One region of the Streptomyces sp. NPDC086519 genome, then DNA from elsewhere that is predicted to be linked to it. Evidence: riboswitches for the same ligand, from Rfam matches in the RefSeq annotation. Region 1 holds a riboswitch; each other region holds the start of a gene.

Region 1 (5,108 bases):
CACCGTGGGCGCGATCTTCGGTGACTACGCCGACGTCCGCGAGATGGCCGGCGAGGTGCTGACCGAGAAGTACTTCAACACCACCAGCACGGTGGCCGACAACCCCTACCACTACGCCAAGACGGTCGCCGAGTGCGCCGCCTGGGAGGCCGAGGCCGCCCAGGACCGCTGGCGCATGGTCGCCCTCAACCCCGGTCTGATCCTGGGCCCCTCCCTGACCCCCGCCTCCGAGTCCGGCAGCCTCTTCCTGCTGGACGAGCTGTTCAAGGGCTACTTCTGCTACGGCGCCCCGGACTTCAGTTTCACCACCGCGGACGTCCGCGACGTGGCCGACGCGCACATCGCGGCGGCGGAGAACCCGGCGGCCAGAGGCCGTTACATCGTGGCCAACGAGACGATGACGTCCTTCCAGGAGATGTCCCGGATCATCCGCACCCGTCACCCCTGGGACCCGCGCCTGCCGCGCACCGCGCTCCCGCACGGACCGGTACGGGTCCTCGGCCCGCTGTTCGGCCTCACCCAGGACTACATACGCAAGCACCTCGGCATCCGCTTCCGCGTCGACAACAGCAGAAGCGTCGACGAACTGGGCCTCACCTACCGGCCCGTCGAGGAGACCCTCCTCGACCACCACGAGAGCTGGCGCGCGCGGCGGCGGCGGCGGCGGAGGGTCTGACCCCGAGCCGTCCGGTCAGGCCGGGCGGATCACGCGGTGGATCGCCGACTCCCCGGCGTTGTAGATCGACTCCTCGCGGATGAGCGCCCCGGGGCTCGGCGCGTGCACCATCGTGCCGCCGCCCGCGTAGATCCCGACGTGACTGTCGTCGTCGAAGAAGAAGATCAGGTCACCGGGCTCGACGGCGGCCAGCGGCATCGGGGTGCCGGCCATGCTCTGCTCCTGCGCGGTACGCGGCAGAATCACCCCGGCGGCACGCCAGGCGGCCTGCATCAGGCTGGAGCAGTCGTACGCCCCCGGCCCGGTCGCCCCCCAGACGCACGGCCGGCCGATCTGCTCGCGCGCGAAGGTCAGCGCCTTCATGGCCTTGCCCGGCTCGGCGAAGGCGCCTGGCGTGGGTGTGGGTGTGGGCGCGCTGGGGATCGGAGCCGCGAACTGCGCGGGTGCGGTCGGCAGGGGGGTGGTGGGGAGCGGAGCCGTGACGACCGGCGCGACGGTGGGCATCGCCATGGCGGGTGCGGGTGCGGGTGCGGGTGCGGGTGCGGGTGCGGCCATCATCGCTTCGGGCTGCGCGGTCATGGCCGCCGGCATGGGGGCCGCCATGGGCGCCGGCGCCGGCGCGGGCATCGCGGCAGCGGGCGGTGTCATCGCTGTGGGCGTCGCGGCGGTGGCGTAGGCGTAGGGGGCGTTGGCGGGCTGCATGCCCACGGCGTAGGCGCCGGTCGTGTCGGCGGCGGGTGCCGCGGCGAAGGAGGCGGCCGGCGGGGTGGGGGCCATGGGCGCGGGGGCGGCGGCTGCCGTGGCGTACGGGTACGCGCCGGTGGCGTAGGCGGTGTCGGCTGCGGCCGGGGGCACCTCGGCATAGGCGGCGGGCGCGTTCGGCGACATGACCCGGAAGCCGGCGTCCATCGGGGCCGGGGCGGCAGCGGGGGCCGCGGTGGGGAAGACGCCGCTGTTCGTGGGGGCGGCGGTGGGGAAGACGCCCGGGTTCGCGTCAGCCGCGGTGGGGAAGACGCCCGGGTTCGGGTCAGCCGCGGTCGGGAAGACGCTCGTGCTCATGGCGTCCGCGGCCGGGAAGGTGCCCACCTCGGCCGGGAAGGCGGCCGCCTCGGCCGGGAAGGTGGCCGCCTCGGCCGGGGTCGGCATCGGGAACGAGCCCGTGGCGCCCGGCGTCATGATGCGGAAGGAGCCGGAGTCCCCCGGGGACGGGACCGGGGCCTGGGCGCCGCCCGCGTCCATGGGAGACGCGCTCTGGTAGGTCCCGCCGCCCGAGCCGCCCGGGGTCATGACGCGGAAGCCGTTGGAGTCCGCCGGGGTCCGGTTCGGGGTGTTGTCGGTGTTCCCTGGGGTCATGATGCGGAAGCCGTTGGAGTCCGCCGGGGTCCGGTTCGGGGTGTTGTCGGCGTTCCCTGGGGTCATGACGCGGAAGCCGCTGGAGTCCGCCGAGGCCCGGCTCCGGGCGTTGTCGGCACCCCCCGGGGTCATGATGCGGAAGGTACCGGTGTCCGACGGGGACACGATCGGGATGCCGCCCGTCTCCGTCACCGCCGGGAGCGCGCGGGTGGCCGCGAGGGCGTCGGTCCGGAAGGAGCCGCTGCCGGTGCGCTGGCTGGGTATGCCGACGGCGGGAGCCTGCCACTGCTCCGCCGGGACCTGGGCCTCGGGCGTGGGCCAGGGGCCGGGCGCCGGCGGAGCGGGCTGGGAGACCGGGACCTGGGCCGGTTCTAGCGCGGCGATCGCGCGCTGCCCGGTGCGCTGGGACAGCACCTCGCGGGCCTTGGCGAGCTTGAGCTGGTTCTTGGTCTTGGAGGCACCCGGGGTGGGCCGTTGCGGCGTGGCGGCGGGCAGCGCCCTGGGCGCGCCCACCGGCCCCGCGGACCCCGCCGGCAGCGCCGCGGCGGGCCCCGCCGTCAACTCCGGTCTGGGGCGCGCCGGCAGCTCACGGACGACCTCGATCTCGCTCTGCGCGGACGGCCCCGCGGTCAGCTCCAGCCGGGACGGTCCGGAGTCCTCCAGCTGGGCGAGCAGGTCGGCTGCCATGGCACTGACAGGCCGCCGCGGACCGGTCCGGTCGGGCATCCGGTCGGAGGGCAGCGCGGCCGGGACGCTCGGTCCCAGCTTCGCGCGCGCGCCCTCGAACCACTCCCGGGCGATGTTGTCGAGGCCCGGGTCGTTACGGCGGGGCCGCTTGAACAGCGGGACACCGCGTGAGCGCGAGCCCCCGCTCGACGCACGGGTGGCGTTGTAATTCCCGGTGGCGTTCTCGGCCTGGTCGTAGAGGCTGTCGATCCGCTGCCGAACCTCGTCACGGCTCTCGGGCGCCATTGAGGGGTCGTGCTCCTTCCGTACTCCGCCTACCGGGTTAGCTGTCGGGTTCGGGCGGTCGAATCCGGAAGGCATGCCCTACGGCCGCTGCCCTTGCGGACGGTCGGCCGATTCACCCCAGTGGTTCGGTTGGGTCCCCGGCTCCGGGTTCGCCCTGGGGGCACCGGACTCGGCGGAGGCCGCGCGGCCCGACGGGATTCGCCGGGGGGAGCCGAACGGCTTGACCGTCAACTTAGCCAACTTGTGTCACTCGTGTGAAGGTTGACGTGCGTAATGTCCGATACGTATTTGTGATGTTCGTCGTAGCGTTCGAACTCGACCGTACGGGACGGCATTTCGCGCGCGTCGAGCACTTCCGCAGGGTCACCGGGCCGTTGCCGTCGGTCGCGTTTCCCCTGTTCCCCGCCGCTCCGGAACTCCCGCTTGCTATGAGGTCGCCGTGAATTCGCGGGTCTGTTGAACACGATGGCGCCGCGGGCCGTATAGGGCCGGGGATTTCCATGTCCGGCCGCCCACGAGACGCAGGGGAACGACCTTGAGACGCAACAGGCGCAGACGCCCGACCGGCGCACAACGCGCGACCTTCGCAGCGGTCGCCCTGATGCTCGGCGGCGCAGGACTGGTCGCGGTGAACGTCTACGCCTCGGCGACCGAGGGCGGCGGGGACCCGGCCCAGGCCGCCACCGCCCAAGTGCTGTCCGCGCCCACGATCTACTGCCCCGACGTCGGCAGCCGCCTGACGGCGGTGCCCGAGGCGGCCCGCGCCGACGTCGACGGCGAACTCGCCAAGCTGGACCAGCAGGTCGCGGCCGCCTACCAGCAACTCACCCAGTCCGCTGCGGCGATCGAGCAGAACCCCGGCCTCGCCGACCAGACGATCATGAGCCCGCTGAAGGAGAAGCGGTCCGAGTCGATCCAGCGCATCGCCGACGCCATCGCCCGCGAGGGCGACCGCCCGCAGGGCCTCGACGACCTCGCCGCCTGCACCCTGCGCTCCTCGAACCAGGGCGGCGGGCAGTCGGCGGCGCCCCAGGGCAGTGCCACGCCGAGCCAGAGCGGGCAGGGCGGCGCCGCGCCGACTCAGGGCACCGGCGCCGGAGGCCAGGGCGGCAACGGACCGGTCGCCGCCGACTACGCGGACATCACCTCCGTCCAGCCCGATGTCACCACCCCGGCCGCACGGCCCGGCGGCTCCACCGGCACCTTCAGCTCCAGCTGCGGCGTCAACGCGAACGGCCTGTTCAACTCGGACAACGTGATCGTCGCGCCCGGCGTCTCCAACGGCGCCCACCACTTCCACGACTACATCGGCAACCAGTCCAACAACGCCTTCGCCAGCGACCAGGACCTCGCGAACGCCGACACCAGCTGCGCCGACAAGGGGGACAGGTCCACGTACTACTGGCCCGTGCTGCGCCTGCAGAACGGCAGGCAGGAGCGGGACGCCGACAAGCCGGGCGGCGGCACCGAGGGCAACGCCGGGCAGATCGTCACGGCCAAGCAGGTCACGCTGACCTTCGAGGGCAACCCGACCTCCAAGGTCACCGAGATGCCGCGGCTGCTGCGCATCATCACCGGCGACGCCAAGGCCTTCGTCAACGGCCCGGCCAACGCCAACGCCTCCTGGAGCTGCACCGGTTACGAGGACCGGCAGCTCAAGGACAAGTACCCGCTGTGTCCGGCGGGCAGCGACGTCGTGCGCACGTTCAGGTTCCAGAGCTGCTGGGACGGCCGGAACATCGACAGCGCCAACCACCGCACCCACGTGGCCTTCGAGGCTCCCGACGGGAGTTGCCCGGCCGGTTTCCAGGCCATCCCGCAGCTGGTGCAGCGCATCGTCTACGCCGTGGACGCGCCGAGCCTCGCGGACGGCGGCCGTACGGTCCCGCTGTTCGCGGTGGACTCGTTCCCCGAGCAGCTGCACAAGCCGGTCACCGACCACGGCGACTTCATCAACGTCTTCGACGAGAGCCTGATGCGGACGATGGTCGACTGCATCAACTCCGGCCGGACCTGCGGGGCGGGGGCCGGCGGGCAGCCGCCGTCCGAGAGCGCGCAGCCGACCCCGAGCGAGACCGCGAGCCCGGTCGCCCCGCCGGCCCAGACG
Region 2 (5,108 bases), on a different contig from region 1:
CGTGTCGGCGGTGCGGATCGCCGATGTGGCCTCGGCCCTCGGGGTGAGCAACGCACTGGTGCTGTACCACTTCTCGACGAAGGAGAAGCTGGTCGCCGCCGCCTTCACCTACGCCGCCGAGGACGACCTGGCGCATCTGCGCAAACTGCTGGGCCGCCGTACGTCGGCGTTGCGCCGGCTGCGGGCGGCGGTGCGCTGGTACGCGCCGACGGGGCAGGCGAAGGGCTGGCGGCTGTGGATCGAGGGCTGGGCGGCGGCGCTGCGGGAACCGGCGCTGCGGGACGTCACCAAAGGCCTCGATCGGCAGTGGAAGGCGGCGATCGCCGAGGTCATCGCCGAAGGGGTGGCGGCCGGTGAGTTCCGGTGCCCCGACCCCGCGGCGGCGGCGCTGCGGCTGACCGCGCTGCTCGACGGGCTCGCCGTCCAGTTGACGTCGTACCCGGGTTCCGTGCCCCGCGCCCGGGCGCAGGAGTGGGCGGACGAGGCGCTGGCGCGCGAACTGGGCCTGCCCGGGCAGCAGTAAGGGGCGGCCCGCGATGAGGCCACCCCTTGCACGCCTCAGGCCACGGAAGCGATCCGCATCTTGATGTCGTCCGGGGAGAGCGCCCCCTTGGCCGTCACGTGATCGCCGGAGGACTCGCCGCGCAGCCGGCGACCGATCCAGGGGACCAGGTACTCGCGGGCCCAGTGCACGTCGTCGCGGCGGACCTCCAGGGTGCCGCGGGGCGGCAGCGGCGGCCACGGCTGGTCCGGGTCGGCCGGTACCTCGACGCCGAGCACCTGGCCGGCGCGCAGCGCGACGCGCGTGTGCCCCTCGGGCGAGAGGTGCAGGCGGTCGCCGTCCCAGGCCCGGCGGTCCTGCACGGTCTTCAGGGACCACAGGTCCAGGACCGGGCAGCCGTAGCGGTCGGCGATGGCCCGGACGTGCCCGTTGTACGTGGCGATCTTGCCGCGCAGATGCTTGAGGACGGGCACGCCCCGGGTGTCGAATCCGGTGGTCACCAATACGGTGCCGATGGCCTCGGTCAGCTGGGCCACGGCCCGCTCGAACCGCTCGGCCACCTCGTCGGGGTCGGTGCCGGGGCGGATGATGTCGTTGCCGCCCGCACAGAAGGAGACCAGGTCCGGGGCGAGTGCCAGGGCCTGCGGCACCTGGTCCGCCACGATCTGGTCGAGCAGCTTCCCGCGTACGGCGAGGTTGGTGTACTCGAAGTCGCCCTCGGGGCGCCGGTCCGACAGCAGTACCGCGAACCGGTCGGCCCAGCCGACGAACGCCCCGTCGGGGCCGGGGTCGCCGACGCCCTCGGTGAAGCTGTCCCCCACCGCCACGTACGACCCGATCACTGATGCCTTGTCACTCTTCGAATCGTCTGCCACGTCGGACCATGATTCACCTTCGGTTGTGACCTACGCGACCGTAATAAGGGGTTGACGTTCGGTGAGATAAGACACTTTTAAATACTTTGCCAAGCCTGGAATAAGGCTCTGACCAGCAGCGTTGACGTGTCGATCGCCAGAGCCGGAAGTCAGGTCCCAGACAGGTCTCCGGTGTGTGCCGCAGCAGGCTGCGCGTCAGACCGGCGGGGCGCCGGGTCAGCCGACGGCGAGACCCTTCGAGCGGAGGTAGGCGACCGGGTCCACGTCCGAGCCGTAGTCGGGGGTGGTGCGGATCTCGAAGTGGAGGTGCGGTCCGGTGACGTTGCCGGTCGCGCCGGAGAGGCCGATCTGCCGGCCCGCGGTCACGGTCTGGCCGACCGAGACGGAGAGGGCGGAGAGGTGGCCGTACTGCGCGTAGTAGCCGTCGGCGAGCCGGATGACGACCTGGTTGCCGTAGGCGCCGCCCCAGCCCGCCGTGACGACCGTGCCCGTGCCGACGGCCTTGACCGGGGTGCCGGTGGGGACGACGAAGTCGACGCCCGTGTGGTGGCCGCTGGACCACATGCCGCCGGCGACGTGGTAGCCGGTGCCGAGGGTGGCACCGGTGACCGGGAGAGTGAAGCCGGCGGCGGTCGCCGCCGAACCGCCCGAGGAGGAAGCCGAGGACGGGGAGGAGGAAAGCGAGGACGGGGAGGAGGAAGGCGAGGGCGAGGAGGAAGGCGCGGAGGGCGAAGGCGAGAACGACGACTGCGAGTTCGACCGCCCCTCGGAGCGGAAGCCGAACTCCTCGGTGTCCGTCGTCGCGGCGTGCCGGCCGCCGAGCGTGAGCCTGAGGCCGGGGTGGATCAGCGAGGGGTTGTCACCGACGGCCTGCCGGTTGTCGGCGTAGAGCCGGGGCCAGCCACCGCGGAGGTGCTGCTCGCGGGCGATCTTCGAAAGACAGTCACCGGGCACCACCGTGTAGACGCGGTGCACGGAATTCTGCGCGGCCGTCTTCCGCACCGCGGTCTTCTCGACCGTCGAAAGCGACTGTGTGGCCTTTTCGGAAACGGACTCGGAAACGGACTGCGGGGTGGCCGCGTGGGCGCCCGTGGCCCCCATGAGCGGCAGGGCCAGCGCGGCGCCACCGGTTCCGGCGACGGCCATCGAACGGGTGAGACGCTGGGTCTTGGGGCGGCGGTGCTTACCCTTCGCGGGCATGGCGCATTCCTCTCCGGCGCCTGCGAGGTGAGCTGTCGGGTTCGGGCTGGAGCTGCCCGGCCACGCACCATGGCGTGACTGCACCCCGAGCCGTCCCGGGAACCGGAACAGGCTGTCTTACCTGGTGGGTCCCCCGCTCCTGCCGGGCACGGGTGAGTGTGTGTGGGGACTCCGGGCGGCGGCAGGATTCGGCGTTCCGCCCGGATGTGTGGCGAACGTAAGCGAGTACGACACACACGGACAAGCACCTGGTTCCGCCTGTCCGAGTTCCGCTTGATCCGTTACCGGAAATCCCGGTGACCCTCCGTGAATTCCAGCTCTTTCGTTTTTCCCATCACCGCGAAAAACACCGGAATTACGTGAACATGACGCGCGACGGACGGTCACGAATATGACGCTCCTCACGCACGTCACACCACGTCCCCTTATTCCGGACCGAGTTGCGACAAAGGATCTAATTCGGGCATACGTATCAGATCCGGCGAAGCCGGATGACTGCCGCATCCAGGTCGCCCTTCAGTCCGGTGCGCAGCCCGTGGTGCAGCAGGACGGCACCCCGGTGCACTTCGCCCGTTTCACGGCATTCGTACGACGCCGTCGGGTCCAGGCCCCGCAGCCGCAGCGCCGGCGCCGGCTCGCCGTAGCTCTGGGCCTGGAGCCAGGCGAGGACGACGGTCTCATCGCCGAGCGTGTACTGCACCGCGCTGAGCCCGCCGGTCGGCGGCCGCAGCCGGAACTGGTCGCCACGCTGCACCAGCGGCCGGATCTCCTTGTAGAGCTCCACCCAGCGGCCGGCCTCGGCGAGCTCCTCCTCGGTCCACCGCGAGAGGTCGCCGCCGACGCCGAGCGCCCCGGCCATCGAGCTGACGAAGCGGAAGCGCAGACTGCTGACGCGGCCGTTGAGCTGGTGGTTCGGGCTGTCGGTGACCCAGGCGGACATCACCCGGGCGGGGTGGATCTGACTGAAGCCGTGCTGGATGGCGAGGCGGTCCAGCGGGTCGGTGTTGTCGGAGGTCCACACCTCGTCGGTACGGCTCATGATGCCGAGGTCGATCCGCCCGCCACCGCCGGAGCAGGACTCGATGGCGACATCCGGGTGGGCCGCGCGGAGCCGGTCGAGCAGGGCGTACAGCCCGCGGACATGGTCGACCCACAGGCGCTGCGGGTAGGGCTCGCCGGGCCAGCCCGCGTCGGTGAAGCAGCGGTTGAAGTCCCACTTGACGTAGTCGATCGGGGCGCTGGACAGCAGGGTGTCGAGTTGCTCCCAGAGGTACTGCTGGACGTCCTCGCGGGCGAGGTTGAGAACGAGCTGGTTGCGCAGTTCCGTCCGCTTCCGCCCCTGCTGGTACTGCACCCAGTCGGGGTGGGCGCGGTACAGGTCGCTGTCCGGGTTCACCATCTCGGGCTCCACCCAGATGCCGAACTGCATGCCGAGGGCGTGCACGTAGTCGGCGAGGGGCTTGAGGCCCTTGGGGAAGCGGTCGGGGTTGGGTGTCCAGTCGCCGAGTCCGGCGCGGTCGCTGGTACGGGCGCCGAACCAGCCGTCGTCCACCACGAACAGCTCGACACCGATCGCGGCCGCCCGGCGGGCGAGTGTGGCCTGCTGGTCCTCCGAGATGTCGAAGGTGGTGGCCTCCCAGGAGTTGAACAGCACCGGCCGGTCCCGGTCGGCGTCCGGGATGACGTAGGCCCGCTGGTAGGCGTGCCAGGCACGGCTCGCCCCGCCGAAGCCGCCGTCGGTCCACAGGCCCGCGAAGACCGGGCTGGTGTACGACTCCCCCTCGGCCAGCATCAGCAGGCCCGAGTCGTCGTAGCCGGCGCCGCCGGTGATCTGCACGCGCGCGTCGGGGAGCTGGGCGACCGCGATGCGCCAGGAGCCGGACCAGCCGAGGGCGCACCCCCAGACCTCGCCGCGCTCCTCGGTGGCGTCGGTGTCGAGAGCGACCCAGGGCAGGTGCTGGTGGCCGGTGTGGCCGCGGCGGCTGCCGATGACCTTCTCACCGTAGGTGAGCGGGCCCCTGGCGAGCCGGGACTCGGCGGCCCAGCGGCCGTGCAGTTGGGAGAGCCGCCAGCCCTCGCGGTCGGGCAGGGTCCAGGTGGCGGGGTCGGCGCGCAGCAGCTCCACGCGCGCGTGCCCCTCGTTGCCGACGGTCACCCAGCGTTCGACGACGTCACCGCGCATCCGGTAGTGCAGCGTGATGACGATGCCGTCGTCCGTGAAGCGCAACCGGAGTTCGTCGTCCTCGACCTCGTACGACGCGAAGGTCCACTCGGTGCCGCGCCGCTCCTCGGTGCGCACGGACAGGGCGGGGCGCACGAACCGGGGCCCGCCCTCGACCGGGTACTCCTCGCGGCCGTCGAGCGGCGACTCGAAGGGCCAGTAGCCGGGCAGCACCCGGGTGCTGAGCTCCTCGGCGTCGGCGAGCTGGATTCTGGCGCCCCAGTGCAGGTGGAGCAGCTCGTCGGCCTCCGTCAGATGCAGCGCGTAGCTGCTGCCCGGGCCCGACAGGAGCCACGTACGACCGTTTTCG
Region 3 (5,108 bases), on a different contig from region 1:
TCCAGCGCGTTCTCCAGATCACCCCCGAGGAGGTCCAGGAGGTCGCCAAGGCCCGCCTGCGTCCCGACAACCGCGCGGTGCTCGTCTACGAGCCGCTGTCCGCGGAGTCCGCGGAGCACACCCAGGAGGCGGGGCGCGGCGAGGACCCGGAGCAGGAAGCGACCGTAGAGGCCGGCAACGAGAACGAGGAGACGGCCAAGTGACCGAGCTCGCCACCATGGACTTCCACCCCCGGCCGCAGCCCGGCGAGGCCAGGCCCTGGGCCTTCCCCGCCCCCGAGCGCGGCACCCTGGACAACGGCCTGACCGTGCTGCGCTGCCACCGACCCGGCCAGCAGGTCGTCGCCGTCGAGGTACTCCTGGACGCGCCCCTGGACGCCGAGCCGGCCGGCCTGGACGGCGTCGCCACGATCATGGCGCGCGCCTTCTCCGAGGGCACCGACAAGCACTCCGCCGAGGAGTTCGCCGCCGAGCTGGAGCGGGCCGGCGCCACCCTCGACGCGCACGCCGACCACCCCGGCGTCCGGATCAGCCTGGAGGTCCCGGCCTCCCGGCTCGCCAAGGGCCTCGGGCTGCTCTCCGACGCCCTCAGGGCGCCCGCCTTCGCCGAGAGCGAGGTCGAACGGCTGGTCCGCAACCGCCTCGACGAGATCCCGCACGAGCTGGCCAACCCCAGCCGCCGGGCCGCCAAGGAGCTCTACAAGGAGCTGTTCCCGGCCACCGTGCGGATGTCCCGGCCGCGCCAGGGCACCGAGGACACGGTCGAGAAGATCGACGCGACCGCCGTCCGCGCGTTCTACGACCGGCACGTCCGCCCCGCCACGGCCACCGCGGTCGTCGTCGGCGACCTGACCGGCATCGACCTCGACGAGCTGCTCGGCGAGACCCTGGGCGCCTGGCGCGGCTCCACCGCCCAGCCCCGGCCGGTCCCGCCCGTCTCCGCCGACGACACCGGCCGGGTCGTCATCGTGGACCGCCCCGGCGCCGTCCAGACCCAGCTGCTGATCGGCCGCGTCGGCCCCGACCGGCACGACCGCGTCTGGCCCGCCCAGGTGCTCGGCACCTACTGCCTGGGCGGCACCCTCACCTCCCGTCTGGACCGCGTCCTGCGCGAGGAGAAGGGCTACACCTACGGCGTCCGCTCCTTCGGGCAGGTCCTGCGCTCCGCCCCCGACGGCACCGGCGCCTCGATGCTCGCCATCAGCGGCTCCGTGGACACCCCGAACACCGGCCCGGCGCTGACCGACCTGTGGACGGTGCTGCGCACGCTCGCCGCCGAGGGACTCACGGACGCCGAGCGCGACGTGGCCGTGCAGAACCTCGTTGGGGTGGCGCCGCTCAAGTACGAGACGGCGGCGGCCGTCGCGGGCACCCTGGCCGACCAGGTCGAGCAGCACCTGCCCGACGACTTCCAGGCCACGCTCTACCGGCAACTCGCGGGCACCGGCACGGTGGAGGCCACCGCGGCGGTCGTGAACGCCTTCCCGGTGGACCGCCTGGTGACCGTCCTGGTCGGGGACGCGGCGCAGATCAAGGAGCCCGTCGAGGCCCTCGGCATCGGCGGCGTCACGGTCGTCGCGGCGGAGTAGCCGCACGCGACTCCGGCGGAGCAGCTGCACGCAACTCCACGCGCGCGTGCGGAGCCCTGGTGGCCGACGGCCACCAGGGCTCTCGAATGTCCGAATTGGGATGGAGGTTGCCTGTCTGCCCTGTGGGATGCGCTACAAAAGCCGTGATCCGTTTGGGCATTGAAAGCAGCCCCTCATAGGTTCTTCCGGGCTGTCCGTCAGGCAGTGCGCCGCGCCCGCGGCACCGGACAGCCATCGCCGAGTCCCCGTACGGCGCGAGCCAGGGGAGCCGGGGACCCACGCAGTCCCTGGGGTGAATCGGGCGCCCGCGCGTACCGCGAGGGGGCCCGTAGGAGACCTTCCTGCTCCGAACCCGTCAGCTAACCCGGTAGGCGAGAGGGAAGGAAAGGACCAGCCTCTACATGGCGTTCATGTGCGCCTCCGGGAAGCACCGTCGTCCCGGCCGGGTGAAGCGCACCACCGCGCAGGCCGCCGGCATCGCGGCCCTCACCACCACGGGTGTCATCGGCACCGTCTCGGCCGCCCCCGCGCTCGCCGCCGAGAACTCCGTCGAGCAGACCGGCCTCACCCCGGTCATCACGATGAGCGATTCCGTCGCCGAGCAGATCGACGCCCAGGCAGCGGCCCAGAAGGCCGTCGCCGAGCGCAAGGCGGCCGCGGAGGCCGCCCGCCAGAAGGCCGCCGAGCAGGCCAGGAAGGAGCGCGCGGCCAAGGCGCGCGCCGCCCGCGCGGCCGAGCGCAAGCGCCTGAACACCTTCGTCGCGCCGATCAGCGACTCCTACGTGTCCACCGGCTACCAGACCGGCGGCTCCCTGTGGTCCTCCGGCACCCACACCGGCATCGACTTCCACGCCGCCAGCGGCACCGTCGTGCACGCGGTCGGCACCGGCACGGTCGTCTCCACCGGCTGGGGCGGGGCGTACGGCAACGAGATCGTCATCAGGATGGCCGATGGCATGTACACCCAGTACGGCCACCTCTCGTCCATCGGCGTCTCGGTGGGCCAGAAGGTCACCCCGGGCCAGCAGATCGGCCTCTCCGGCGCGACCGGCAACACCACCGGCCCCCACCTTCACTTCGAGGCCCGCACCACCCCGGACTACGGCTCCGACGTCGACCCGGTCGCCTACCTCCGCAAGCACGGCGTGCACGTCTGACAGGAGCCGGCGGGCGACCGGGCGGCGCGCCCCGTGGGAAACGCGGCGTGGCCAGGTCCCGGGGACGCCCGACGACATCCGGTGAGATCTTCCGAAGCCCCGGCCCGGTGCCGGGGCTTTCGTCGTTTTCGTACACCCGGTGTCCAAAATATATCCCCGGATTCCGGCCCGCCGTCGGAAATTCCGGCTCATTGCAATAGAGTCACGGAACGGGCGCCACTCGGCGGCGTTTCACGGGGATTAAGGCGGAGGTCGGTCATGCGTATTCCGGCGCACTCGGTATGCACGGCGATCCGGGACGACATCGTCGCGGGTGTCTACGAGCGAGGCAGCCGGCTCACCGAGGAACTCCTGGCCCGCCGTTACGGGGTCTCGCGCGTCCCGGTCCGCGAGGCCCTGCGCACCCTGGAGGCCGAGGGGTTCGTGGTGACGCGCCGGCATGCGGGCGCGTGCGTCGCCGAACCGACCGAGCAGGAGGCCGCCGACCTGCTGGAGATGCGCATGCTCCTGGAGCCGCTCGGCGCTCTGCGGGCCGCCCAGCGCCGCACCGAGGCCCACCTGAAGGTGTTGCGCGGACTGGTCAGGCTGGGCCAGGAGCGGGCCAGGCGGGGCAACAGCGAGGACCTGCGCTCCCTGGGTGGCTGGTTCCACGAGACGCTCGCCCAGGCCTCCGGCAGCCACGCCCTGACCTCGACACTGACCCAGTTGCGGCACAAGATCGCCTGGATGTACACCACGGAGACGCCCGCCAACCCCGTGGAGTCCTGGACGGAGCACGGCGCCATCGTGGACGCGGTGGCGCGCGGCGACGGCGAGCGTGCCCGGGCGATCACGGCACTGCACACCGAGCGCTCGACGGTCTCCCACCGGCTCCGCTTCTCCGGCACCACCGAACGGGCGAACGGTGTGAGGACTTCGCAACACCCCGTAAACATGTCGGGCCTGCGGCATTAACACGCGCACCGTATACAAAGAAGTGTTATTCGGCGGGGCCTGTTTTCTGTGCCCTAATTCACGCGCGCCGGGAATTAGCGGTCGCGCTTCTTTCGTCTGCCCGCGGTAAAGCCGGGCGCCGGAGCCTTCACGAACTCGGGGGCGGATCCCTCGCAAAGCCGTGTGCGGCCCTGCCATGAAGTCATGTGCGGCTGTCATGGAATGACGGCACATGCGGGGCGGACGACGGGGCCGGGCCGTCCCCCGTGGGAGTCGGCCCGGCCCCGGACGTGCGGATGCCCGGTGCTCAGACGGTCTCGGGGAGCTCCTCGAGACCCTCGGCGACCAGCTTGGCCAGGCGGTCGAGGGCGGCCTCGGCGTCCTCGGCCTCGGAGGCGAGGACGACTTCCTCGCCGCCCTGGGCGCCCAGCCCCAGGACAGCCAGCATGGAGGCCGCGTTGACGGGGCTGCCCCCGGCCTTGGCGATCGTCACCGGGACGCCTGCGGCCGTGGCGGCTCGGACGAAGATGGAAGCGGGGCGGGCGTGGAGGCCCTCGGCCCAGCCGACGTTGACGCGGCGCTCAGCCATGTGATGCTGCCCTTCGGTGTTCAGGGTTGTCTAGACCAGTTTTCCATACCGTGAAGCGACCCCGGAGCGGACATCGGTTGCTCCGGGTGTGCCGCCGGACCGCGGCCTCGGTCCGGCTTCCGTCCTCCACAGACTGCCTCGCGCCATTGTCGGACGCGAGCCGTACTCTGGGGGCCATGCAGACCCCGGCGGACCCGCAGGACCGGCACGAGTACCCGTCCCACTGGGAGGCTGACGTGGTGCTGCGCGACGGCGGTACCGCGCGCATCCGACCCATCGCCGTTGATGACGCCGACCGCCTGGTCAGCTTCTACGAGCAGGTCTCGGACGAGTCGAAGTACTACCGCTTCTTCGCGCCCTACCCCAGGCTCTCCGCCAAGGACGTCCACCGCTTCACGCACCACGACTTTGTGGACAGGGTGGGACTCGCGGCCACCATCGGCGGCGAGTTCATCGCAACCGTACGCTATGACCGCATTGGCGCCGACGGGTCGCCCGCCTCCGCACCCGCCGACGAGGCCGAGGTCGCCTTCCTCGTCCAGGACGCCCACCAGGGCCGGGGCGTCGCCTCCGCCCTGCTGGAGCACATCGCCGCTGTCGCGCGCGAGCGCGGGATCCGCCGCTTCGCCGCCGAGGTGCTGCCCGCCAACAGCAAGATGATCAAGGTGTTCACGGACGCCGGCTACACCCAGAAGCGCAGCTTCGAGGACGGCGTCGTCCGCCTGGAGTTCGACCTGGAGCCCACCGACCGCTCCCTCGCGGTGCAGCGCGCCCGCGAGCAGCGCGCGGAGGCCCGTTCGGTACGACGGCTGCTGGCGCCCTCCTCCGTGGCCGTGATCGG

The links. Region 1 has a riboswitch for cyclic di-AMP ahead of AB0P24_RS21960 (NlpC/P60 family protein). Riboswitches for the same ligand answer to the same signal wherever they lie in the genome.
Region 2: it holds a riboswitch for cyclic di-AMP, as region 1 does, so the genes downstream of both, AB0P24_RS25170 (LysM peptidoglycan-binding domain-containing M23 family metallopeptidase) here and AB0P24_RS21960 (NlpC/P60 family protein) in region 1, are expected to answer to the same signal.
Region 3: it holds a riboswitch for cyclic di-AMP, as region 1 does, so the genes downstream of both, AB0P24_RS28805 (M23 family metallopeptidase) here and AB0P24_RS21960 (NlpC/P60 family protein) in region 1, are expected to answer to the same signal.

What each region holds. Positions count from the first base shown of each region.
Region 1 covers NZ_JBFBJL010000022.1:55,270-60,377, reverse strand. Annotated here, with positions in the region: gene AB0P24_RS21965 (NAD-dependent epimerase/dehydratase family protein) at 1-676, shown strand, start outside; gene AB0P24_RS21960 (NlpC/P60 family protein) at 692-3,001, opposite strand; cyclic di-AMP (ydaO/yuaA leader) riboswitch at 3,012-3,186, opposite strand; gene AB0P24_RS21955 (DUF1996 domain-containing protein) at 3,603-5,108, shown strand, end outside.
Region 2 covers NZ_JBFBJL010000027.1:36,645-41,752, forward strand. Annotated here, with positions in the region: gene AB0P24_RS25160 (TetR family transcriptional regulator C-terminal domain-containing protein) at 1-523, shown strand, start outside; gene AB0P24_RS25165 (SGNH/GDSL hydrolase family protein) at 559-1,344, opposite strand; gene AB0P24_RS25170 (LysM peptidoglycan-binding domain-containing M23 family metallopeptidase) at 1,594-2,577, opposite strand; cyclic di-AMP (ydaO/yuaA leader) riboswitch at 2,582-2,742, opposite strand; gene AB0P24_RS25175 (alpha-galactosidase) at 3,050-5,108, opposite strand, start outside.
Region 3 covers NZ_JBFBJL010000034.1:31,296-36,403, forward strand. Annotated here, with positions in the region: gene AB0P24_RS28795 (pitrilysin family protein) at 1-203, shown strand, start outside; gene AB0P24_RS28800 (pitrilysin family protein) at 200-1,588, shown strand; cyclic di-AMP (ydaO/yuaA leader) riboswitch at 1,814-1,977, shown strand; gene AB0P24_RS28805 (M23 family metallopeptidase) at 1,990-2,745, shown strand; gene AB0P24_RS28810 (GntR family transcriptional regulator) at 3,004-3,699, shown strand; gene AB0P24_RS28815 (HPr family phosphocarrier protein) at 3,986-4,267, opposite strand; gene AB0P24_RS28820 (GNAT family N-acetyltransferase) at 4,444-5,108, shown strand, end outside.